Regions from separate parts of the Alteromonas sp. Cnat3-28 genome, predicted to be linked through region 2. Evidence: predicted binding sites of a transcription regulator. Region 2 holds the regulator's gene; the other holds the start of a gene.
The links. The regulator FliA, encoded in region 2, starts transcription of late flagellar genes. The targets are predictions, from matches to a motif close to CTAAAGNTNNNNNNNNNNNNGCCGATA.
Positions count from the first base shown of each region.

Region 1 (7,969 bases), on a different contig from region 2:
GTTTTTTCACATTTTATTGTTCAATTTGTTACAAATGAGTAAACTATATACAGCCTCCAACACCATAATAAACAATAGAAAGGTAGGTATATGAAAGTAGGCTTTATTCAATGCGCTGTTATTAGCGCTATTTTTGCAATTGCAGGTTACTTGTTATTTTCTTCTGCTAGTTTAAACGTCCATGTTCCACTGACCGTCTCAGCAGCTCTGCTGATCAGCGGTATCGTTACTCCTTGGCTAGCGTCTCTTATTCAAAGTCCATCTTCCTCAGATGCCAGAGCACATTCTAATGACGGATCAGTAGAAACTTTATATGTGGGTAATTTGCCTTATAGAGCAAACGAGAACGCAGTAAAGGAATACTTCAGTAGCTTTATTGAAGTACAGTCGGTTCGCTTAATGAAGGATCGTAAAACTGGAAAAAGAAAAGGATACGGTTTTATCGAAGTTGTAACTGACGACTTAAACAGCGTTATCGATAAAACTAACGACTCAATCTTTCAGGAGCGAACCCTAAAAGTTCGTCCTGCAAAGGACAAAGTCGAACACGCATAATTTTGTGAGTACGGTTTATAGGCTATAAAAAAGCCCGGTTAGCTTTCGCTACCGGGCTTTTATATTAGCAAATAGTTAGTTATTCACTTGTCTCAGCAGATTGAGGAAGCCCATTAAGTAACGTTTGATTGAAAGCATGAAACCTATTTATAGCAGATACAAGATCTGGCACCTGCACGTCTTTCATCTCATTAATCAACCCACCTATTAAGGTATTATAGTCTTCGTTACTTCCTAACGTACTTTCGGCATTAGCAAAAGTATCCATCATCTTTTCTAGATATTGCGCTATAGGGCTAACCACATTTCCAAACTTCGAATTATCGCTTTTGTCTTCATTGTAATGTTGGATGTTCTCATACGTCTTTAGCACTTCGGTCTGTGTTGTTCTATTTAACTGTAACGCGTAGCCAACTAACTCTTTATCGTCAAAGCCTAAACTTAACGCTTCTTCAAATGCTTTGTCGATGTCACCACTGTAAAAGGTGTCGGCGAGATCCTGAACTTGACCAACCAAATCAGCTATCGACTCTAACTCATCTTCATCAAGCTCGCCTTTTAATGAAAAGCTAATACCGCTTCGCTCATAGTATTGGTACGAAGTTTGTTGTTGGTATGACGCTGAAAAATTGTTTTCACCTTGCTCGCCACTACCGCCTGATTGCTCCTGAGATGCCTGTGCTTGGAAATTAAGTTGTTGAGATGCTTGGAACGAGCGAAGACTCTCAAAACTAAAACTCACTTCGTCGCCATCTTTAGTTCGAATCAGCAAGCTTCCGCTTTTCTCATCCGATGCAGCTACCGCGTTTAAGGACGAAAGCGTTAAAGCGTTCGGCTGCTGGCGACCAAATATGTCAGTTTCCAGATCGTTTATTCCTGTATCGATGAGATCGCGGCTTTTTGTCATTCCTTGCTCAATCTCTTCATTCATAAAACCAGCGAGGTCTTTTTCAGCCATAGCGAATCCACGGCTTACGCCTTCTCTCGCTTGGCTAAATAAGCCATTAAGCTTTTCTTCGCTGGCACCACCGTTTGCCGCACCTCTAATGACGCCACCTACGAACTTAAGTACGTTTCTGGCAACTTTTTCAAAGTCGAACAAACTGTTCGACTTATCTTCAATGCTTTTCTCTTTGGCTTCTTGTGGCTTTTGGCCATCTATAACTAACGCTTGGTTAAGGCTGCTACTCACCACACGTAAGCCGATGCTAGTTTGGCTACTGGAAACAGATACTGATGCCGCTTGTTGTTTAGAAAACTCAGCCGCTTGCTGCAATCCGTCTTGCTGTAACTGCTTTTTCAACATTTCGTTCGGGTGAACTGATGCCTTTTGATCTGCTTTTTGATCGACCTTCTGGTCGCCCATAAAAGCCTTAATTTGACCCACGTTCATAATTTGATCCTCACTATCCTCAATCTTATTATCGGCAAAGAATCAGTATTGTTTAATTTTAATACAGCTTTTTTTACTGGGTCGTTCCTAATAATAATGTAGAAGTAGATAGCGCTTGTTGCAGTTATTTTATAAGGGACTACAATTCGCGACCTCAACATTGAATGGAGAATTTTATGACCGCGACCGAACAACAACGCTATCAAGCTCAGTTGGACGAAAAAGTAGAACGTCTTACTGCGTTACTTTCTCCGTTCAATGCGCCTAACTTAACCGTATTTCCATCGCAACCAACGCACTACCGTATGCGCGCCGAATTTAGAGTATGGCATGAGGGCGATGATTTGTTTCACATCATGTTCAACCAGGAAACAAAAGAAAAGTATCGCGTAGATAGCTTTCCTCCTGCTTGTAAAGCAATAAACGATGCTATGGCGCTGTTGTTAAAAGAAGTAAGACCAAATGAAGCGCTAAGAAAGAAGCTTTTTCAAATCGATTATCTTTCTGCACTATCTGGCGAGCTTGTTATCAGTCTTTTATACCATCGTCAACTAGATGAGAAGTGGCAAGAGGCTGCAAAAGAATTAAAGGCGAAACTCGAGGCTCACTTTCCGAAAGTAAACATCATCGGCCGTGCGAGAAAACAAAAGCTTATAATCGACAACGATTTTGTTATTGAGCGCTTACCCGTTAATGGCAAAGAGTTCATATTTAAGCATATCGAAAATAGCTTCACTCAGCCCAATGCCGAAGTGAACTGTAGCATGATTGAATGGGCACTAGATTGCGTAAAGCCGCTCTCTGGCGATTTACTGGAGATGTATTGCGGTGCAGGTAACTTCTCACTGCCGCTAGCGCTTCACTTCGATAATGTTGTGGGGACCGAAATAGCCAAGCCCTCTGTACAAGCTGCGCAGTTTAATATTGAACAAAATCAGCTTAATAATGTGAAGATCGTAAGACTCGCCGCTGAAGAATTCACTCAGGCTATGAAAGGTGAACGTACGTTTAGTCGCTTAGAAGGCATTGATCTAAGTACATATAATTTCACAACTGTATTGGTTGACCCACCAAGAGCTGGGTTAGATGAAGACTCGCTTAGAATGATTCAGGATTACGATAATATCGTGTATATCTCGTGTAACCCTGAAACGCTGGCGCAAAATCTTGAGCTTTTAAGTGAAACTCACGACGTTGCTCAATCGGCACTATTCGATCAATTCCCGTTTACTCATCACATTGAGGCGGGCGTTTTACTTACACGCAAAAGCTAGTTTTGGTACAAATTGACAAGGCCTTTGGAGTCACAAAGGCCTATGAAGACGTATTAAAATAAGGTGGCTTTGATTAGAGCAAACGATGTGGACTTAAACCACTAATTCAATTATACGCTTTTTTGCGTTGCACCTACTTGAACGAAGCGAAGCTGCGCTTTCACTCTCTCACCGATTTCTCGGCGAAGTTTATCGTCTGCTTCTAATGCCTCTGCCCCAGCACTGAATACGAGCCTTACCATAGCATCAGCTTGAAGCTGCGCGCATGCGTATTCTACGCCCTGCTGTTCAATAATGTAGTCGGTCAACTCGTCGATGAAGTGTTGAATCTCTCTAAATACTGCCAACCGATAAGCCGACGACGTACCAGTATGCTCGCGTAGTAATAAACGAAATACGTTTGTATTTGCCGCAATAAATTCCATGAAGGTTTCAACAGAAGTATGTATTACGCCGCCTCCAGAGGCTATCCGCCGCCTTGCCTGACGCATAAGCTGCCGCAATGCTAAACCGGCTTCATCCACCAGCGTTAAACCCAATTCGTCCATATCTTTAAAGTGTCGGTAAAAAGACGTAGGTGCTATACCTGCCTCTCGGGCAACTTCACGCAAGCTGATTGCCGATAAGCTGCGGTTTTCATCGAGCAAAGAAAACGCAGCATGAATGATATTTTGGCGGGTTTTTAATTTCTGTTCTTGTCGACTCACATTCGCACCATAGGTTGATTAGCTCTGAACGGCTTGATGATTTTTAGCACTTAGGGTTGAAGCCCTTACGTCATCTGTATAGCCATTAACGCAATCAAACTTCGTACATCAAAGACTAGCATGTGTAGTTTATCGCAACACACACCAGTGGGGAAAGAGAAACAGAATCATCTCTTTTATAAACAAGCATTAAGCAGAAAAAGCCACAATTAACGAGCGCTTCAGCGTAGCTTTACTATAATTAAACTTTACACATGTAAGCAGAACTAATCTGGGTTTTGCTTGCCTGAAGCCTCGTAAAACGATAAATTAGCGAACAGTTGTAAGCCAAGTTGTATAAAATGAAAAAACCTCCTCTTATCCTTACTAATGTGCTGGTATTTATTATATCTGGCGCAATTGCGTTTATTGGTGTGCCGCTATGGGTGGCGTATCAAGGCATCGATTGGGCAGAAATCGGTGCGGCTATATTCCTATTTTACTTTACCGGTATGTCTATAACTGCCGGCTACCACCGCTTATGGTCGCATAAAACTTACGACGCCAATGTGGTTGTTCGTGTGATCCTTGCGATTGGTGGCGCTATGGCGCTGCAAAATAGTATTTTGCACTGGTCGTCAGATCATCGCGTTCATCATCGTCATGTTGATGATAACGACAAAGACCCCTACTCTGCCAAGAAAGGGCTATGGTTTGCGCATATCGGCTGGATGTTGCGTGAGTATCAGGCCAAACGTTACGATGACTACAGTAACTGTAAAGATCTTCAAAAAGATAAAGTGGTGATGTGGCAGCATAACTACTATTTGCCCATCGTGCTGGCGGCCAACTTTGGTATCACAGGTCTTCTGGGCTATTTAAATGGTGACGTATTAGGCATGATCTTGGTAGCCGGTGTACTTCGCCTGGTGCTAGTGCATCACGTAACCTTCTTTATCAATTCTCTTGCTCATTTTTGGGGTAGCCAGCCTTACACCGATAAGAACACAGCACGAGATAACGGTATTCTTGCGTTTTTTACCTTTGGTGAAGGTTATCACAATTACCATCACATCTTTGAGTACGACTATCGTAATGGCATTCGCTGGTATCAGTTTGATCCTACAAAATGGCTTATTAAGGGATTATCACTGGTAGGACTGACATCCAACCTTCGCAAAGTGCCAGAAGAGCGCATCGAGAAAGCGTTAGCAGCAATGCAGCTGCAAAGAGCAAGTGAAAAAGTATCGCTACTGCCTAATGCTGAAGAAATGATGCATACCATTCAAGAAGAATACGACTTGTTAATGCAGCGCATGAGTGAATACTACGCCACGAAAAAACGTGTTATGCGCGTTAAACAACGCACCCTAAAGCGCAGTATCGAAGGGCTTGAGCTTGCATACAAGTACAAAGAGCTGAAACACGCATTTGCTGTACAGAAAGAGAAATGGACACAGTTACATAGTTTGTCATTGCAAATGGCGTAAATTAACGCCCTCTTTTATACGTTTGAACGCTAAGAACCACATAAGTGTCTGCTTATGTGGTTTTTTTTTATTCTATAGTTGGATAAGGTCGTTATACTAAAACCAGAATCATTCATTTTGTATTGCGGCTAATCTAGTGGTGACATCGCATTACAAAAGTAACAACATGGGAAAGTAAGATGGCAACGAAGCAAAAAACCAAAGCCCCGTCGTATCATTACGACGCTATCGTTATTGGCACAGGTCCTGGTGGTGAAGGCGTTGCAATGCAGCTTGCCAAAGCCGGAAAAAAAGTGGCGGTTGTTGAGCGCTACGAGGCAGTGGGAGGGGGTTGTACCCATTGGGGAACCATTCCATCGAAAGCGCTTCGTCACTCAGTAAGTCGTCTTATTGAATATAACTCTTCTCCCTTGTTTGCCGACAACCACTTAAGTAAGAGTCTTACGTTTTCTGACATCATGCGCCATGCTAGCGGTGTGGTAAAAAGCCAAACTCGACTTCGCTCTTCTTTCTACGACAGAAATCGTGTGACGCTATTTCACGGCGAAGCCAGTTTCGTAGATGCGCATACGTTAGAGATAACCCGTAAAGATGGCTCTAAAGATACTGTCACTGCAGGCCAAATTGCTATTGCCACAGGGTCGCGTCCTTATTGTCCTAAAGACATCGACTTTAATCACCCGCGTATTTATAACTCAGACACTATCCTATCTTTAGATCACGATCCCAAATCAATAATTATCTATGGCGCTGGGGTCATTGGCTCTGAATATGCCAGTATTTTCAGAGGACTAGGCGTAAAAGTTGACCTCGTTAACATGCGCGATCGCTTACTGTCATTTCTTGATGACGAGATATCAGACGCACTCAGTTATCACCTGTGGAACAATGGCGTACTCATCCGGCACAATGAAGCCTATTCTTCGGTTGAAGCTACCGATGACTCGGTTATTTTAAACTTAGAGTCGGGCAAGCGTATGCGCGCAGATTGTCTCTTGTTTGCTAACGGAAGAACGGGTAATACAGATACACTTAGACTCGAGAATATTGGTTTAAAAGCCGATGGCAGAGGCCAACTCAAGGTTAATGAAAATTATCAAACTGACGTAGACAATGTATTTGCAGTCGGCGATGTCATTGGCTATCCAAGTTTAGCATCTGCGGCTTATAACCAAGGTCGCTTTGCCGCTGAAGCTATGCTTGGCATAAAAACACATTCGGCATTGGTAGAAGATATTCCGTCAGGCATATACACAATCCCAGAAATAAGTTCTGTTGGTAAAACAGAGCAAGAGCTTACTGCAGCGAAAGTGCCTTATGAAGTGGGAAGAGCTCAGTTCAAACATTTGGCCAGAGCCCAAATCGCGTCAACGCAGACAGGAAGTCTGAAAATCTTGTTTCATCGCGAAACTAAAGAAATCTTGGGCATTCATTGTTTCGGTGAACGTGCCTCCGAGATTGTTCACATCGGCCAAGCGATCATGCAGCAAAAGGGCGAAGGCAATACCATAGATTACTTCGTTAACACTACGTTTAACTATCCAACCATGGCAGAAGCTTATCGAGTTGCTGCTATTAATGGACTTAATAGAATTTTCTAACGGACACAAAAAAGCCGGCGAGATTGTCGCCGGCTTAATATGCGTTAACTAAGAATTTAGTTACGGTTCGCAGCAAGCGCGTTAAGCGAATCTTTATGTGCTACGATGTCGATGTGCATATTTTCTTGATCGAACGTCATTGTTGCAATGGCGTAGTCACCCTGACTATCGCTTGCAATGTCGATCAACTTTGCTTGTGCATCACGGAAACGAATGTTATTGCCGATTTTGTCAGACATACATTGGTTATTCATTTCGAATGTTTTCGCATCCATGCAATCGAAAAGCTGGTTATCACCAGATTCCGCATGCGCAATACCAAAGGCCGCTGATAGAGCTAGGGTTAGTACTACTTTACGCATGTTTCTTCTCCTGTGTTACAGTCTACTACTGTCACTATTAAACATACTGTATATACATAAGATAGTCAAACTGAGATCATAGTTTTGTGACAAAAGTATGACAAAGAGAAATATTTGGAGAAAAATGTGAAAGGCCACGATGCACTGGTGGTTAAAGCGAGAAATTGTAGACTGTGTGCCCCTCACCTACCGCATCAACCCAACCCCATATTTAGCACTGCACCTTCAACTAAAGTGCTTATTATTGGGCAAGCACCGGGGTTGAAAGCTCATGAACGCAACATTGCGTTTGATGATCCCAGCGGAGATCGGTTACGCGATTGGTTGTCTGTCTCGAGGGAGACCTTTTATAACCCACGCTTAATTTCGGTGCTGCCAATGGGCTTCTGCTTTCCAGGTTATAAAAATGGAGCCGATGCCCCGCCAAGAAAAGAATGTGCTCCCGCTTGGCATAATGACTTTCTTCTTTATTTAAAACCTGAAGTAACGCTTTACGTGGGACGTTACTCGCAACAGTATTATTTACCGCAACACAAAACGTTAACTGAAGCTGTACGCAGTCCGACTGAAACACATTTCGTACTGCCCCACCCGTCAGGAAGAAACAA
Region 1 covers NZ_JAKREY010000021.1:423-8,391, forward strand. The annotation lists gene MHM87_RS16930 (RNA-binding protein) at 91-555, shown strand; gene MHM87_RS16935 (DUF5610 domain-containing protein) at 635-1,948, opposite strand; gene trmA (tRNA (uridine(54)-C5)-methyltransferase TrmA) at 2,125-3,222, shown strand; gene fabR (HTH-type transcriptional repressor FabR) at 3,333-3,929, opposite strand; gene MHM87_RS16950 (fatty acid desaturase) at 4,271-5,398, shown strand; gene sthA (Si-specific NAD(P)(+) transhydrogenase) at 5,578-6,999, shown strand; gene MHM87_RS16960 (hypothetical protein) at 7,056-7,361, opposite strand; gene MHM87_RS16965 (uracil-DNA glycosylase family protein) at 7,476-7,969, shown strand, end outside.
Region 1: the regulator FliA is predicted to act here: its motif matches at 1,978-2,004, upstream of MHM87_RS16935 (DUF5610 domain-containing protein).

Region 2 (7,969 bases):
TGAAGGCGGCGATGCAGCAGGTAAAGTTATCGAAGCCTTCGGTGAGGTCGTGATTGGTGGTAACTACGCCGTAGGTATTGTTGTTTTCGCCATTCTTCTTATTATCAACTTCAAAGTTGTAACCGCAGGCGCAGGACGTATTTCAGAAGTAAGCGCTCGCTTTACGTTAGATGCTATGCCCGGTAAGCAAATGGCCATAGATGCTGATTTAAATGCAGGGTATATAGATCAAGATCAAGCACGTAAACGCCGTGAAGAGATTACCGCTGAAGCGGATTTTTACGGGTCGATGGACGGTGCGTCAAAATTTGTAAAGGGTGATGCGGTCGCAGGCCTTTTTATCATGCTGATTAATATTGTCGGTGGTCTTTTTATTGGCATGATTCAGCACGGGCTTTCATTCGGTAACGCTATAGAAATCTACACCATATTGACCATCGGTGATGGTTTGGTGGCGCAAATTCCTTCATTGTTACTTTCGGTCGCTACAGCCATTATCGTTACTCGTGAAAACGAAACCCAGGAAATGGGCAAAGAAATCCGCGGTCAGCTTGGTAACAACCAAGCGCTTTATATTGCGGCAGGCGTGTTGTTTGTTATGGGTATCATTCCTGGGATGCCTCATATCGCATTCTTAGGGTTCTCATTCTTGATTGCCGGCTTTGCTTACTGGCAGTCGGTCCAAGAAAAGAGAAAGGCCGCAGAGCCCAAAGTGCCAGACAATGTGGTAAAAGATGAATCGGTTGCGCCTGAAGTGAAAGAGCTTGGCTGGGATGATGTTCAGCAGGTAGATACCATCGGATTGGAAGTGGGCTATCGCTTAATTCCTCTTGTCGATAAATCCCAAGGTGGCGAGTTGTTGACGCGCATTAAAGGCGTACGTAAGAAACTATCGCAAGAACTGGGTTTCCTTATTCCGCCTGTCCACATTCGCGATAACTTGGATTTAGAGCCCAACACTTACACCATCGCTATGCTAGGCGTAACGATAGGCGATTCCATCATCAGTCACGATGAAGAACTTGCTATTAATCCAGGGCAAGTGTTCGGCAAATTAGAAGGGCGTGCCACTAAAGACCCCGCGTTCGGCTTAGACGCAGTATGGATTAAGCCCAACAAACGGGAGCATGCACAAACTCTTGGGTACACAGTTGTAGACGCTGCGACCGTTGTAGCGACCCATTTAAGCCAATTACTTTCTAACAATGCATATCAATTATTAGGGCACGAGGAAGCGCAACAACTTCTTGATATGCTTGCCAAACAGCATCCGAAACTGGTTGAAGGGTTAGTACCAGACATTCTTCCGTTAAGCACCGTCGTGAAGGTACTGCAAACCTTATTGTTTGAAGGTGTGCCTATTCGCGATATGCGTACAATCGTTCAAACACTCAGTGAGTACGGCACGCGCAGCCAAGACCCCGATGTTTTAGTGTCTGCAGTGCGTATTGCCCTTAAACGTTTAATTGTCCAAGAAATTACTCAAGGTGCAAAAGAGATACCTGTCATAACCTTGGCGCCAGAGTTGGAACAGATGTTGCACCAGTCACTTCAAGCAGGTGGCGAAGATGGCGCTGGCATAGAACCAGGTCTGGCAGACAAGCTGCAAAAATCATTGCAGCAAGCCAGTCAGCAGCAAGAGTTAGAAGGAGAGCCTGCAGTACTCCTTACCTCAGGCATGCTACGACCCGTTCTGTCTCGCTTCTTAAAATATTCGGTTGTTGGGCTTCATGTTCTGTCTTACCAAGAAGTGCCTGACGACAAACAAATAAAAATAGTCAGTTCGGTCGGTCAATAATCTGACACTGGGTGATTGGAGAGGTTGCAATGAAAATTAGACGTTTCTTCGGCAAAGATATGCGTGAGGCGTTAAGCCAAGTTAAAGCTGAATTGGGCAGTGACGCTGTGATCATGTCAAATCGCAAAGTCGCTGACGGTATTGAGCTTGTCGCAGCCTACGACAAAGAACCTGAAGCGAAGCTGTTTACGCCGAAAGCGTCCCCACAAGCCGCTGCAAAAACACCTGGTCAAAAGGCAGTGCCTAGCTTGAGCGAAATCATTGGTGACGACGGTCCTGATAGCCTTAAAGCACTGCTAGAAAAGCAGCACGGTGGAAATAATGGCGTGGCGAGTCCCGCGCAACCTAACCAACCAATGACAGCGAATGCTAAGCACGCCAATGAAATTGCTTCGCACTTAGACTTCTCAGAAGCCTTTATTGACGACGTAGAAGCCCAGCAGTCTTCTCATGAACCAGTTCGTCAGAACGCTTTCCCAGAACATCAAGCGTCAAGTATGGATGATACCTCTGTGACGCAGTCAGCGGAGCTTGCGCAAATCAAGGAAGAGCTAGCGTCTCTTCGCGATGTATTGCAATATCAAGTGGCCGACTTGATGGAAGCTAAGAACAAACGTCAAAAACCTGTTCATCAATATCTAATCACCCGTTTAACCGATATGGGGTTAAGCAACGCGTTAGCGAAACAGCTTATTAGCTATACGCCGTCACATTACAACGAACGAGATGCATGGGTATATCTTCTTAACCTATTGGCTAATCGCATAAATGTGACAGGAAACGATATACTTAGCGCACAAGGTGCTGTTGCATTAGTAGGACCAACAGGTACCGGTAAAACAACTACCGTTGCGAAACTTGCTGCCCGCTATGCGCAGAAATACGGTGCAGAGTCGGTTGCGATGATTACCATCGATACGTATAGAATTGCCGCCTATGAGCAGCTAGCGACATACGGAAAGATTATTGGCTGCATGGTGAGAAAAGCGCAGACTAGTGAAGAACTTGCGGATTTATTATTCCAACTTCGTCATAAGCGACTAGTATTGATTGATACGGCTGGATTTAGTCAAAGAGACAGTCGATTAATTAAACAAATTAAGCAGTTTGATAACGGACAAATGCCAAATGTTAAAAAATATTTGGTAGCGCAAGCAAATACGCAATATCCTGCTTTGCAGAGAATCATTCAAGCGTATGATGATATTGAACTAAGTGGCTGTATTTTCACAAAGTTAGATGAGTGCTACTCTTTAGGAGAGGTGCTTAGTGCAGCGGTTGAATACCAATTACCGGTTAGTTATGTCACCGATGGTCAAAAAGTACCTGAAGACATTAAGATTGCAGAAGCGAAATCTTTGGTTTCCGCTGCTGCAAAGCTTTATAAAAAGTACGGTTTGAATCATACTAGTGGTAACAACGCAATTAAAACAGCATAAGCAGTATGATTGACGACCAAGCGAGTAGCTTAAGAAAAATGAAGCAATCACGGTTAATCAAAGTAATCGCCGTCACCGGTGGCAAAGGTGGCGTAGGTAAAACAAACATTACATTGAACACCGCTATCGCCATGGCGAAGCAAGGTAAACGTGTAATGGTTCTCGATGCGGACCTCGGTCTTGCTAACGTAGACGTTATGTTAGGTTTGCGTGTTGAGAAAAACTTATCCCACGTGCTTTCCGGCGAATGTACACTTGATGAAGTATTAGTGACCGGTCCGCACGGAATAAAGATTGCCCCTGCCACATCAGGCACGCAGTCGATGGCAGAATTGTCGCCAACGCAACACGCTGGCCTAATTCGTGCCTTTAGTGAGCTGCGCTCGCAAATTGACGTGCTAATCGTTGATACAGCGGCAGGTATTTCAGACATGGTGTTGAGCTTTTCAAAAGCCTCACAAGACATCATGGTCGTTGTGTGTGACGAGCCTACTTCATTGACAGATGCGTATGCATTGATAAAAATTCTGAATAGAGAGCACGGTGTTTTCCGCTTCAAAGTCGTGGCTAATATGGTGCGCGACGTGCGAGAAGGCCAAGAGCTATTTAGTAAATTAAGCAAAGTGACAGGGCGTTTTTTAGATGTTGCACTAGAATTAGTGGCGACAGTACCGTTTGACGAGAACATTCGTAAAGCAGTGCGTAAACAAACAGCCATTGTCGATGCTTACCCTGGTTCACCGGCAGCCGTTGCAATAACACAGTTGGCGAGCAAAGCCTTAACATGGCCTATTCCAGCGCAGCCAGGTGGCCATTTAGAGTTTTTCATTGAACAATTAGTTGCAGAAAAAGCCGTAGGAAGTCAGCGTTGAACAGCAAGGCAGCCGCTTATCAACAACAAACCGATAAAGCGCAGTTAGTCGAAAGACATGCGCCATTGGTTAAGCGTATAGCGCATCACTTGATAGCGCGATTGCCGGCTAGTGTTCTTGTAGACGATTTAATTCAATCAGGCATGATTGGATTATTAGAAGCCGCGCGAAACTTTGATGGTTCAAAAGGAGCCAGCTTTGAAACGTTTGCCGGTATACGCATTCGCGGTGCTATGCTAGATGAAATTCGCAAAGGGGATTGGACACCGCGTTCAGTTCACCGAAATGGCCGAGCGATCACTGAAGCAATTTCGCAAGTAGAAAGCGAAACAGGCCGCGATGCTAGAGATTCTGATATTGCTGATAAGCTTAATGTAAGCTTGCAGGACTATCACCAAATGCTTAATGAAGTAAATGCCGGAAAGCTGGTAGGTATTGAAGATTTAGGTGTGTCAGAAGATGTTATTTCGACAGAGCAAAATCGAGGTAGCGACGCACCACTGGAAGATTTGATGCAAGGCGCTTTCCAAAAAGCGCTTGCCCATGCAATTACGACATTACCTGAAAGAGAAGCGATTGTACTTTCGCTGTATTATGATGAAGAGCTGAACCTAAGAGAAATTGGTGAGGTTCTTGATGTAAGTGAATCGAGAGTCAGTCAAATTCACAGTCAGGCCATGTTAAAACTCAAATCACGAATGAAGTCGTGGCAAGCTGACGAAGAATAGAAATTAATAACAATTAACCCCTCACTGGAGGCTATTTTGGACAAAAGCATGAAAATTCTCGTGGTCGATGATTTTTCTACCATGAGACGTATCATCAAAAACCTACTTAAAGATTTGGGTTTTTCCAACATCCAGGAAGCGGATGACGGAAGTACTGCATTGCCTATGTTGCAGCAAGGTGATTTCGATTTCGTAGTTACCGATTGGAACATGCCTGGAATGCAGGGTATTGACTTGCTTCGCGCGATTAGAGCCGATGACAAGCTCAAGCACCTACCAGTACTTATGGTTACTGCTGAAGCGAAGAAAGAGCAAATTGTTGCCGCTGCGCAAGCAGGTGTTAATGGCTACGTTGTTAAGCCGTTCACTGCAGCAACACTTAAAGAAAAATTAGATAAAATATTCGAACGTTTAGGTTGATCCAGACGCTCACCAGAGAAATGAGGTTTACTGGATGTCAACGAATGTAAACGTTCCAATTTCGTTGGAAGAAGCAAAACAGCTTGTCACCTACCTTGAAGAGGGTGACAACGCTTCAGCCAATGCCCTATTAGAAGCGGCCTCAATGAAAGAAAACGTTGAGTTATTTGCCGAAGTAGGGAAACTGACGCGTCAGCTCCATGACGCGCTGAATAATTTCCAAATAGACGACCGCATTAAAAATCTCGCGACCGATGATATTCCCGATGCACAATCCCGCCTAACCTACGTAATTGAAGAAACTGAAAAAGCTGCTAATACTACTATGGATGCCGTTGAAGCGAGCATGCCTATAGCTGAAATGCTGTCGGCGCGCATCGAAAAGGTTATGCCTGAGTGGAAGAAGCTGATGAATCGCCAAATAGAGTTGGGTGAATTCAAGGCTTTATGCGCAGACTTAGACGAATTGTTGGAAGAAGGTTCGGCACAGTCAGCTAAACTTACACAGTTACTTACAGAAGTATTGATGGCTCAAGGTTATCAAGACTTAACTGGTCAGGTTATTCGCCGCGTTATCGACTTGGTTAAAGAAGTGGAAGACAGCTTAGTTAACATGCTTACCATGTTTGGTGAACGCGACGGTGCAGAACAAACTAAACCATCCAGCGTTAAGGCCGATAAGGTTGACGGTGTAGAGGCAGAAGGCCCTATCATTGATGCCGATAAGCGCGACGACGTCGTGTCAGGCCAAGATGATGTAGATGATCTTCTGTCTAGCTTAGGTTTTTAGGGGAGCGGGCGCATGTCGTTTGATGTTGACGAGGATATATTACAGGACTTTCTAGTTGAGGCTGGAGAGATACTTGAACAATTACAAGAACAGCTCGTTGATCTTGAGAACAATCCTGAAGATGCGGATTTGCTGAATGCAATTTTCCGTGGTTATCACACAGTTAAAGGGGGAGCAGGGTTCCTGTCTCTTACCGAGTTAGTAGAAATTTGTCACGGTGCGGAAAACGTCTTTGACGTAATGCGTAACGGGCAACGAACACTAACCCCTGAACTGATGGATATTATTCTGCAAGCCACAGATGTGGTTGTTGAAATGTTTGAACGAGTGAAAGCTCGGGATCCATTAGAGCCAGCAGACGCACACCTAGTCGACTTGTTACACAAACTAAGTCGCCCGGAATCTCCAGATGAGAATATTTTTGGTGAACAAAGCGCGCCGGCGTCAGAACCTGAGCCCGCGATTGAAGAGCCAGAATTAGTTGTTGAAGAGCCTACTGCACAGGCACCAAGCTCTGGTGATAGCGGCGGTATTGACGAAATCACTGAAGATGAGTTTGAAGCGCTGCTTGATGAGCTTCATGGCTCTGGGGCACCAGGACAGTCCTCAGCGGCTAAAAGCGAACCTGCAAAGGCTGCTGCACCTGCTGCCGCTAGTGATAACGACGATATCACCGACGAAGAATTTGAAGCGCTGCTCGATGATTTACATGGCAAAGGCAAGTTTGGTGGTGAAGAAGCTGCGCCAAAGGCAAATACACCAGCTCCAGCACCAGTTACGCCGAGTGCAGCTGGTGATGAAGAAATCACCGATGACGAATTTGAAGCACTGCTTGACCAACTGCATGGCTCAGGGCAAGGGCCTACCAAGCAGGGAGCCGTTTCAAAGGCGCCAGAGCCTCCTGTAGATAAGGCAGCAACAGAAGCGGTTCAAAAAGCGAAACAAGCAGCGCCAGCTGCGCCAAAAGCGACGCCTGCTCCTAGCGCCGCAGCGCCAGCTAAAGCAAGCGCACCTGCTGCACCAAAAGCAGCGCCTAAAAAAGATGAGAAGAAGGCGGCACCAGCTGCGCCTCCTGCTGAGACTACAGTACGTGTAGATACCAAGCGCCTTGACCAAATTATGAACATGGTGGGTGAACTCGTACTAGTGAGAAACAGGCTAATAAGCTTGGGTATCAACAGTAACGACGAAAGCATGTCCAAAGCCATTGCCAACTTAGATGTGGTAACGGGCGACTTGCAAGGTGCGGTAATGAAAACCCGCATGCAACCTATCAAGAAGGTGTTTGGTCGTTTCCCTCGCGTTGTTCGAGACCTCGCTAGAAGCTTGAAAAAAGAAATAACCCTTGAGCTTGTGGGTGAGGAAACTGATTTAGACAAAAACCTGGTTGAAGCACTGGCCGATCCACTTGTGCATTTGGTGAGAAACTCCGTCGACCATGGTATTGAAATGCCTGATGACCGTGCTGCAGCGGGTAAACCGCGCATGGGTACGGTTCAGCTATCGGCATCTCAAGAAGGCGATCATATTCTTCTAACCATCGAAGATGATGGTAAAGGAATGGATCCTGAAAAGCTTAAAGAAATTGCTATTAGTCGCGGTGTACTAGACGCAGACGCAGCTGCACGTATGTCGGATGTTGAAGCGTTTAACTTGATATTCGCGCCAGGGTTCTCAACCAAAACAGAAATTAGTGATATTTCTGGTCGCGGTGTGGGCATGGACGTGGTTAAGACCAAAATTAACCAACTTAACGGCACCGTGAACATTGATTCACAGCTAGGAAAAGGCACGCGACTGGATATCAAAGTTCCGCTAACGCTAGCCATTCTTCCGACGCTAATGATTGTTGTAGGAAAACAAACCTTTGCGTTACCATTAGGCGCGGTGAACGAAATAATAAATATGGACATCAAAAAGAC
Region 2 covers NZ_JAKREY010000004.1:135,177-143,145, forward strand. The annotation lists gene flhA (flagellar biosynthesis protein FlhA) at 1-1,798, shown strand, start outside; gene flhF (flagellar biosynthesis protein FlhF) at 1,828-3,237, shown strand; gene MHM87_RS06015 (MinD/ParA family protein) at 3,243-4,109, shown strand; gene MHM87_RS06020 (RNA polymerase sigma factor FliA) at 4,106-4,837, shown strand; gene cheY (chemotaxis response regulator CheY) at 4,874-5,257, shown strand; gene MHM87_RS06030 (protein phosphatase CheZ) at 5,292-6,047, shown strand; gene MHM87_RS06035 (chemotaxis protein CheA) at 6,060-7,969, shown strand, end outside.